DNA from 2 places in the Herminiimonas aquatilis genome. Region 2 is predicted to be linked to the other one. Evidence: riboswitches for the same ligand, from Rfam matches in the RefSeq annotation. Region 2 holds a riboswitch; the other holds the start of a gene.
What was found. Region 2 has a riboswitch for manganese ahead of ACFQO0_RS16545 (type 1 glutamine amidotransferase domain-containing protein). Riboswitches for the same ligand answer to the same signal wherever they lie in the genome.
Positions count from the first base shown of each region.

Region 1: it holds a riboswitch for manganese, as region 2 does, so the genes downstream of both, ACFQO0_RS07235 (TMEM165/GDT1 family protein) here and ACFQO0_RS16545 (type 1 glutamine amidotransferase domain-containing protein) in region 2, are expected to answer to the same signal.

Region 1 covers NZ_JBHTCC010000001.1:1,569,518-1,574,378, reverse strand. The annotation lists gene ACFQO0_RS07250 (sensor domain-containing diguanylate cyclase) at 1-273, shown strand, start outside; gene ACFQO0_RS07245 (phytanoyl-CoA dioxygenase family protein) at 381-1,148, shown strand; gene ACFQO0_RS07240 (hypothetical protein) at 1,217-1,540, opposite strand; yybP-ykoY riboswitch at 1,711-1,881, shown strand; gene ACFQO0_RS07235 (TMEM165/GDT1 family protein) at 1,899-2,474, shown strand; gene ACFQO0_RS07230 (NAD(P)H-dependent flavin oxidoreductase) at 2,530-3,528, opposite strand; gene ACFQO0_RS07225 (cyanophycin metabolism-associated DUF1854 family protein) at 3,597-4,094, opposite strand; gene ACFQO0_RS07220 (cyanophycin metabolism-associated ABC transporter) at 4,091-4,861, opposite strand, start outside.
Region 2 covers NZ_JBHTCC010000005.1:146,304-151,164, reverse strand. The annotation lists partial or broken gene ACFQO0_RS16550 (IS30 family transposase) at 1-102, shown strand, start outside; gene ACFQO0_RS16545 (type 1 glutamine amidotransferase domain-containing protein) at 393-1,223, opposite strand; yybP-ykoY riboswitch at 1,568-1,719, opposite strand; gene ACFQO0_RS16540 (LysR family transcriptional regulator) at 1,928-2,845, opposite strand; gene ACFQO0_RS16535 (glutathione S-transferase N-terminal domain-containing protein) at 2,996-3,274, shown strand; gene ACFQO0_RS16530 (glutathione binding-like protein) at 3,288-3,629, shown strand; gene ACFQO0_RS16525 (TetR/AcrR family transcriptional regulator) at 3,751-4,395, opposite strand; gene ACFQO0_RS16520 (hypothetical protein) at 4,673-4,861, shown strand, end outside.

The sequences.
Region 1 (4,861 bases), on a different contig from region 2:
GGCGAAGAATTTCTGGTCTTGCTGAAAGATTGCCCGCTGGAGAAAGCTGCTGCACTGGCCGAAAAAATACGCGTCATGATCGCCAGTCACGACTTCGAACTGGGTGCGAGCGAACTATGCATGACGACCAGCCTGGGTGTGGTTGAATATGCGTATCGCGAAACATGGCTAAGCTTTTTTGGTCGCGCCGATAAAGCGCTGTATCAGGCAAAAAACGAAGGGCGTAACCGCGTCGTCGCTTCCAGTTCGCCGGCAACGCCTGCCGCGCAATAACCGATGAGCGCCAGTTCAACATGCAAGTTGAACTGGCGCTACACTATTCTTCCCAACCCTATCAATCCGCCCCCGCATTCAACATGAGCACGAAACAAACGACGGCTATGGATACCGGGCTTACCAGCGAACAGATTGAGCAATTCAAGACCGATGGCTATCTGGTTTTCCGCGCCATGCTGGAGCCGGCAGCTTGCGAACGCATGCTCGCCGTTGCGGCAGAACAGTTGCGGGCTGCCCTGCCACCGCTGGAATACGAGGCGGAACTGGGGTATGCCGGCGCGCCCGCATCGCTGGAAGCAGAAGGCGGCAGAACCGTGCGCCGTCTGCGCGGTGCGTATGATCGTGATGCGTGTTTCCACGATTGGGCGGAAGATGTACGCGTGGTTGCCAGGTTGCGACAGTTATTCGACGAGCCGGTGTGCCTGACGCTGGCGCACCACAACTGTGTGATGACCAAGCATCCGCAATACGGCACCGCTACCGGCTGGCACCGCGACATTCGTTACTGGTCGTTCACGCAACCGGACTTGATTTGCGTATGGCTGGCGCTGGGTGACGAAACGCCGGACAACGGCGGCTTGAAGTTCATCCCTGGTTCGCATCGTCTGCACATCGCACGCGAGCAACTCGACGAGCTGGATTTTTTGCGGCCCGAGCATCCGGCCAATCAGGCGATCTTCGCACAAGGGAAAGCGGTCGAACTGCAGCAAGGCGACGTGGTGTTTTTTCACAGCTGGCTGTTTCACGCGGCTGGCGTTAACGCCACGCCGGCGGTCAAAACCTCGGTCGCCTTCGCCTATCACGGCTGCAGCAATCACGCCGTCGCCGGCAGCCGCTCGGCGGCGTCACCCGATGTACAGGTCACGGATTAAGAGCAACGCCTAAATTAGCGGCCCTGAGCCAGCGCGATCGTCCAACTCAAGGCTTTGCCAGGACCAGACTATTTCTTTGGAATGCTGGACGGCATGCGCGATGAAGCCGGAATATCCTCCTGCACATTGCCCGGTTTTTTACGCTCGACTTCTTCCACGCCAGGCATGCCGCGCCTGTCGGTATCCATCTGGCCTTCATCGATATCATCAAATGCCTGCTTGATATCCTTGCGCGGCCGGTCTTGCTGGCTATCGATGGATTCATCTCGCTCATGCGGCAAACGCGGTGCCTGTTCATCCTCGCCGGAAGCAGGATTGCGCTCATCAAGCTTGTCTTGCTCCGTTCCCTTTTTGATAGTGGATACTTTTGCGTCTGTCAGTTTGCTAGCCATCGAATCTCCTTGTACTTCTTTGTATTTTTTACAGTGTGAACTTGAATTTGCGTAAATCCTGCGTGCATTTCAAGCTGCTTTTGTGGCAATACGTTGGAGTTAAACAAGCGTCAATAATTCCCTCCCGCGAAAAAGCAGCGAGCCAAAATTATTTGCTTCTGCTATCATTCGCCTCGAACATTGGGGAGTAGCCGGCCTTTGGCAACAAAGGAATCTGCGTCAACATTCTTGGCCCGCAGGCCATGGTGCAGATAGTCAACAGACTTGGCGAGACCATAGCTCAAATGACGACCGCATGGGCCGGGGTCGCTGTTTGTGCTTTGGTTATTCGTCCGGCCCGAGAAAGTACATCCCCAACATGGAAGCATTCTTCGTCTCCACCGGCATTGTTGCCCTCGCTGAAATCGGCGACAAAACACAACTGCTCGCTTTTCTCCTCGCTGCAAAATTCCGTCGACCTTTACCTATCGTGCTCGCCATTCTGGTGGCGACGATTGCCAATCACGCGTTCGCAGCTGCTATCGGCACCTGGATCACGACGGTACTCGGACCTGAAACCTTGCGTTGGGTGCTGGGCGTTTCTTTCCTGTTGATGGCGGGCTGGATCCTGATACCCGACAAGCTCGATGAAGGCGATGCCAAGCTTGCCAAGTACGGCGTCTTCACAACCACCTTGATTGCCTTCTTCCTGGCAGAGATGGGCGACAAGACGCAAGTGGCAACCGTGGCCTTGGCAGCGCAATACCATTCATTTTTCTGGGTGGTGGCTGGCACGACATTCGGCATGATGCTGGCGAATGCGCCTGCGGTTTACTTCGGTGACAAGATTGCCAACAGGATGCCGGTAAAAATCGTGCATCGCATTGCTGCAGTCATTTTTGTCGTCCTGGGGATTGCGACGCTGATGGGTGCCGGTGCCAGCTTCGGGTTTTAACGTGAAGTTTTAATACAAAACCAGGTGCGATTTCCGCGTGACGGGAATCGCACCGTTAAATGCTCAAACGTGCTTTCGCTGCATCGTATTCAGCACGCAAGCGCTGCACGATCTCCGCTACGCCAGCAACCTCATCCATCAGGCCCACGCCTTGGCCTGCACCCCAGATATCGCGCCAGGCCTTGATCTTGCTGCCGCCACCGGAACCGAAATTCATCACGGTCTTGTCAGCCTGTGGCAAGTGATCGGGATCCAGTCCTGCGTTGATGATGGATTGCCTCAGGTAGTTACCGTGCACACCGGTAAACAAATTACTGTAGATCACGTCCGCAGCAGTGGACGTCACGATGGCCTGACGATACGCATCATCGACATTCGATTCCTTGCTCGCCAGCCAGCGCGAACCTATGTACGCAAAGTCTGCGCCCATTGCTTGCGCCGCCAGCACTGCATCGCCCGTTGCAATCGCACCCGACAAGGCGATCGGCCCGTTGAAGAATTTTCTTACTTCGCCAACCAGCGCAAATGGTGACAGCAAACCGGCGTGACCACCGGCCCCGGCCGCCACCAGGATCAAGCCATCGACGCCCGCTTCCAGCGCTTTTTGTGCATGACGTATCGAGATCACATCATGCAAGACAATGCCGCCGTAACTGTGTATCGCATCCATCATTTCCGCAGGCGGTGCACGCAGCGATGAAATGATGATGGGTATCCGATGTTTGACGCACACCGCGACATCATGGGCGAGGCGATCATTCGATTGATGGACGATTTGATTGACGGCTATCGGACCGATAATCGCATCCGGATTTTCCGTCTTGTATGCAGCCAGATCAGCCTGCATCTTGGTCAGCCAGGTATCCAGCATCTCGGCCGGCCGTGCATTCAATGCGGGAAAGGCACCGACGATGCCGGCCTTGCATTGCGCCAGCACCAGCTCCGGACCGCTGGCGATGAACATCGGGGCGGCGATGACCGGCAAGGCAAGATTCTGCAATGCGGTCGGCAAATGCTTCTGCGAGCGATCTTGCGAACGATGGGACGTCGACATCAAGGCTACCCCCTTTTGCAGGATTGCAGGTTAGCAGGCAGGCATTTGCAACACATGCCTGCAATCTATTACAGGAATCGGTCCAGCAGTTTGCGGCTGTGCTTGTCCAGCTGCTTCAAATCACGAATCAGGAACTGAATGCCATGCGCGTCGGCAATGATCAAAGCCGATTCACCGATGCGGCGTATATCTTCTTCGCCTTTCAACACCAGTAGCGCGTCGCCGCGATTGGTGACCACTGTCCAGGTGCTGGGCGATGCGAAGACTGATACATGCTTGATTTGCTTGATCTCGGGCAGGAATTCGCGATTGGCCAGCTCTTCTTCCAGCAGCAGGCGTGTCGCATCCGGCAAGTCGCTCAATTTCTCTATCCACGCCAGTTCGCGGCCGTCGGTACTGACAATCGCGATACCGACATCAGGCGCGGCGATCGGAAACGAACGCACCGGCACCACGCCTTCATGAACTTCATCATCACCGTCGGCGGTATAAATCAATTTGCCGAAAGCGTTGCGGCTGAGCTGGAACTGTCTGGATTGAGTTGATTGAATATCGTTGTCGCTCATGCCACTTCCTTCCCTGCACTGTCTTCCAGCATATCTTCGGCCTGCCGTTGCTGCGCCTGATACAGCTTGTAATACGCACCCTGGCGCGCCAGCAATTCATCGTGCGAACCGACTTCAACAATATGGCCCCTATCCATCACGACAATCCTGTCAGCGCGACGCAAGGTCGACAGTCGATGCGCGATGGCGATCGTGGTGCGGCCGCGCACCAGATTATCGAGTGCTTTTTGAATCTCGCGTTCGGTCGTGGTATCGACCGATGAGGTGGCCTCATCGAGAATCAGGATATGCGGATCGATCAGCAAGGCACGTGCGATCGAAATACGCTGACGCTCGCCGCCCGACAAGGTTTGCCCGCGCTCACCAACCATGGAATCGTAGCCATGCGGCAGACGCAAAATAAATTCATGCGCATTTGCAGCACGCGCTGCAGCGATGATGTCTTCGCGACTTGCATCCGGCTTGCCGTAAGCGATATTGTCGGCAATCGTGCCAAAGAACAGGAAAGGCTCTTGCAGCACGAGGCCGATATTACGGCGATATTCCGGAATCGCGATGGAGCGGATATCGACGCCATCCACCATGATAGAACCCTGCGACACATCGTAGAAACGGCAAATCAAATTCACCAGCGTACTTTTCCCGGAGCCACTGTGACCGACCAGGCCTATCATTTCACCCGGCTGAATATTCAGATCGAGGCCGCGTATTACCGCGCGATTGCCGTAACGGAAACCGATGTCGCGTATCGTGATGCGACCCTGCAC
Region 2 (4,861 bases):
TTGAATGCTGTTGCCAGACAACTCAATGAACGACCGAGAAAAACTTTAAACTACGAAACGCCGGCTCAACGGTTTTATCAATCTGTTGCATCCACCGGTTGAAACCGCCACCAAAGCGGTCATTCCCATGTTCATTGCCGGAGTTGAACTCCGAGTCAGACCACACGTCTTTTCCGTGGCCTGACCTTAATAGCAGCGATTAGAACGCTAACAAATACCAATAGCACTAATGCCAATTGGACCCAGCGACTACCGAGTAAATAAAACGAAGACTCATCAACCCCCGTTGAAGACTTCCTATTCCGTGACGTGTAAGTTTCCTCCAGATATAAAAACGGCGGTTAAATCAACACAAAGTACTGATTTAACCGCCGCGTCAAGCAAGGCTATAGTTACTGAAATTTCTTTAACATCGCTGTTGCGACCGCTTTAGCCGATTGCGGATTCTGTCCACTTATCAGTTCACGATCTTCCACAACGTTTTCGCTCCATGCTTTGGCTTCGCTAAACTTCGCACCAGCCGAAGTCAGGCCATCTTGAGGAAACAGTTTCATTTGGCCGCCGTTAAGAAAGCCTTTGGATTGCTCTTCTTCTTCGTTGGTGAATGCTGTCATCTTGTAGTCTTTATAAATCCAATTTGACGATGGCGCGTTACGCTTTCCTTCTTCAAGCGACTTCACATATGAACTAGCATCTGAGATCGTAGAGAGCAATGCAATGGTCCCGTGACACGTAGTACCAGTTACTTTGTTATTGGCATGGAAGTTATTCAAGAGCTGACCAAGTTCACGATCTTTCAACAAATCCTGCATTGGTGCGTGTCCACCAGGAACAAACACTGCATCAAATTTCTCATAGCCGATCTTTTTAACCTGCTTAAGACTAATTACTGGCGAGCCGGTTTTCGAAGTGAGTTTAAGTGTCGTCAACAATGCGCGACTTTCTTTACGAGCTTGTTCATCGCCACCAAAGAAATTCACGTCATCCGACTTTTGATCTACTGAAGGAGCCTTTCCAGTTGGGGTCGCAAACACAACGTTATGGCCGGCTTTCAAAAATACTTCTACTGGCTGCATCAGTTCGTTTAGAAAGAAACCAGTCGTCATAGTTTTCCCTGCACGTAAATTGAGGTGATCTGAGTCTGATAGCACCACCAATACGGTTCCTGCATTCGCGAGACTCGCGCTAGCTGCCAGCAAAGCAGTAATAAGAGTTTTTTTCATTTGTGTTCCTTATTGATTATGTGCGAAACATTCGCTCATTCAGTAATGAATCGTAACGAGTTAAGTCGCAGCGATAAATACACATAAATCGAATTCACATATTCCTGTATGTAACAAACGGAGTTGCGTACTAACTTAAGGAAGGTGCCGTCGCTATCAGTTTTCAACCGTGAGCGAATCTATTCGCCTATTTATGAGGCCAGGCCTCTAATGCGATTTTTGATACTCCTTTCAAGACTCCTGCGCCACACCGTCTCTGGCTTGAATGGATGTTGAACTGCGTCGAATACTGACCCGGAATTGGAGTGACCCCCTAGGGCTGGACCATTTAGGTCCGAAGAATTAAGCCGCTTGCAGAACAGGTTGTGGCCAAAGGTCTCGCCGATCAGGCCGAAATCAGTCAATCTCGGCTGCTGCTTGCACCATGGGATTTTGTCCCAAGAATGTTGACGCAAGCCCGTTATAGAAACGGTAGCTACTCCCCAATGACAGAGGCACGATAGTAAAGCAGTTTCATGCTCTTTGAATTTGATCTGCAAATATGTGGCAGGATATGCCCGTTTTGAAGCGAAGGGAATGCCTGATGTGGGTCCTTCATTAAAGCAGCCGATACGGCGGTTTGATGCATTCGCAGGATGGGTGTTTTATTGGTAGAGATGTATCGCCATGGATGCGATTTGTCAGGTGCAGAAATGGGATGCGCGTCAAGCCGAATTCTCGGTGCCGAATTCGGCTTTGGCAAAGAGTTCCGCTGTCCATTCTGCAAAGGCCCGCACCTTTGCCGACAGATGTCGATTGGGCGGATACAGCATCCATACGGGAACGACTTCGGACACATATCCGTCCAGCACGGGTACCAACTGACCTGATGTGGTGTACTCGTTGGCGATAAACGCCGGTAGCTGGATCAACCCTATGCCGGAGCATGCGGCGACAGCGCAGATGTCGAAGTCATTGATGGCGACGCGCGGTCGGCCTAGTATCGGCGTCTGGGTACCTTCCTGCTCATAAATAAACGGATAGATCTTGCCGGTTTTAGATGAGAAAAAACTGACGACCTGATGGCGTTCCAGTTCTTCCAGATTCTTGGGCGCACCATGTTTGTCCAGGTAGGAGGGTGCTGCATACGTGATCATGCGGAAGTCGCCCAGGCGTCTGGCCACCAGTGATTCGTCATTGATATCGCCGCCGCGAATCACGCAATCGATCCCTTCATGCACCAGATCGACTGGCCGGTCGGAACAACCCATTTCGAGGTCAATTTCAGGATAGCGATTGAAGAAGTCCGCCAGGGCCGGTGCAATGATGCGGCGTCCGACTGCGCCGGGAACGTCGACACGCAATCTACCTTTGGGCGACATGGCGGCATGACTGACGGCTGCTTCGGTTTCCTCCAGCTCACTTAACAAACGTATCGCACGTTCGTAATATCCGGCACCTTCCGGTGTCACGCTGACATGACGCGTGGTGCGATTCAATAATTTGACGCGCAAGCGTTTTTCCAATGCGATCACTTGCGCAGACACAGTCGCCTTCGGCAGGTTTAGTGAAACTGCCGCCTTGGTGAAGCTCATTAATTCAACCACGCGCGTAAAGGCCAGCATTGTGTCAAAGCGATCCATCCGGTCATCCCGATATCGATTAAAGTTGTTGTGATTCTAGTTTATTTATCTCTGTTCTCGCTGCACCGGATGGAACTTGTGCACGGCATCAGGACGTCTTTTTTAACGTAGATATCAAGTGCAATCTCATTTTACCCAACAGGAAATCGCATGATTACTCTTTATACGTGGACCACGCCGAATGGGCGCAAGCCGGCCATCATGCTGGAAGAACTCGGCGTGCCTTATCAGGTGCGTTTGATCGATCTCGGCAACGACGAGCAGTTCGCGCCTTCCTTCCTGGCAGTTTCGCCAAACAGCAAAATTCCAGCTATCGTCGATGAAGATGCGGAGGGAGGACCGCTGCCGATTTTCGAGAGCGGGGCGATCCTGACGTATCTGGCAGAAAAGCACGACCGCTTCCTGCCAGCCTCCGGCCGCGCGCTATAAAACACTGGAGTGGTTGCATTGGCAGATTGCCGGGCTGGGACCGATGCTGGGGCAGCTCGGATTTTTCGGAGTGCGCTCCAAAGATAAATCGCCGCTCGCAATCGATCGTTTCGTCACAGAGTCGGATCGTTTGTTGACGGTGATGGACGAGCGACTTGCCACCCATACCTATCTGGCCGGAGATGACTATACGATTGCGGATATTGCGTGCTACCCGTGGACAGTGGCGGCGACGACGCATTTGAAAGATGTATTGGCTGAGAGTCTGGCCACCAAACCAGCCGTGCATCGCTGGTTGCAAACGGTAGGTGAACGCCCTGCAGTGCAAAAAGGGATGGCTGTTCCCAAGATATGAGGCGGGAATGAAAAAGGCTCGATAGTAATATCGAGCCTTTTTTGAGAAGTAAGGATTGTGTTGCTTTACTGACTTGCTACTCACTTCTGTCGACAGCTGTTCGAGACTTTTCCGTTGCCTGTCAGTTGGTCGCTTGCTTGTAAATCGGCCACGCGCGCATCGCGGTCGCGGCAATCGACAATAACTTGTCACGATCGCCGCCACTATCCCTGGCTTGCGTCGACATGCCTTGTATCACCGTTGTATAAAAACTCGCAAGCGCAGCGGCATCGGTATCCGGTGCCAGCTCACCGTCGGTAATTCCTTTTTCTATTCTGCTCACGATTAAGTTTTCGACATTGTCGCGACGCTCGGTCATGGCGCTTTGCACATGCTCTGACGATGCAGAGCAATTAGTCGCAGCCGTTACTACCAGGCAGCCGGGCGGATGACTAGGGCAGGTGTTATCAACGGCGCTGCTTTGCAGCAGGCGCTCAATGGCATCGCGTGCTGTCGGTGCCTGATTGAACAGACACTGCAAGGCATCGCAACTCTTGGTCGAATAGCGCTCTACCGCTTCCAGAAACAGCTTTTCCTTGTCGCCAAAAGCGGCATACAAACTCGGCGGCGTAATACCCATAGCCGACGTCAATTCCTGCAGCGATGCAGCTTCATAACCGTAGCGCCAAAACACCAGCATTGCCCGTTCGAGCGCAACTTCGCGGTCGAAAGAGAGCGGCCGGCCAGTCTTTTTACGCGGCTTTTCGGATTTATTTTCTATTTCCATAGTGATCGATATTAAACCTCTTGACACACGAAAACAAGCGCTATAAAGTCACAAACTTAAATTCGTAGTGATCGCTATTAAATATGATGTTTGCATGACAAAGCGTCATTTCCAGAATGGCATTTCTTTAAAATATGCTCACAGAGCATCAGTTTTTGCGTCAAATCTGATCGACTGTCCAGAAATTATAGATAGTTCTTCATAAATATCAGTATTTATCTTTAATTGATGGATTTATATACTTCTTCCATCGAAATAGGTTCCTTGGGGTAACACAATGAAAAATTCAATTTCGCGTCGGTTTTCGCGCCACTTATATCAAGCCACCGCAGTTGCCGCAAGTACATTGGTGATCTCTGTTGCAATGCACAACGGCGCTTTCCAGGACGCGATATACGACGGTGCCCTGACCGGCGGCGCATTGTGGGCCAGCGCCACTTCGATCGGTTCTTTTGCACAATCGACA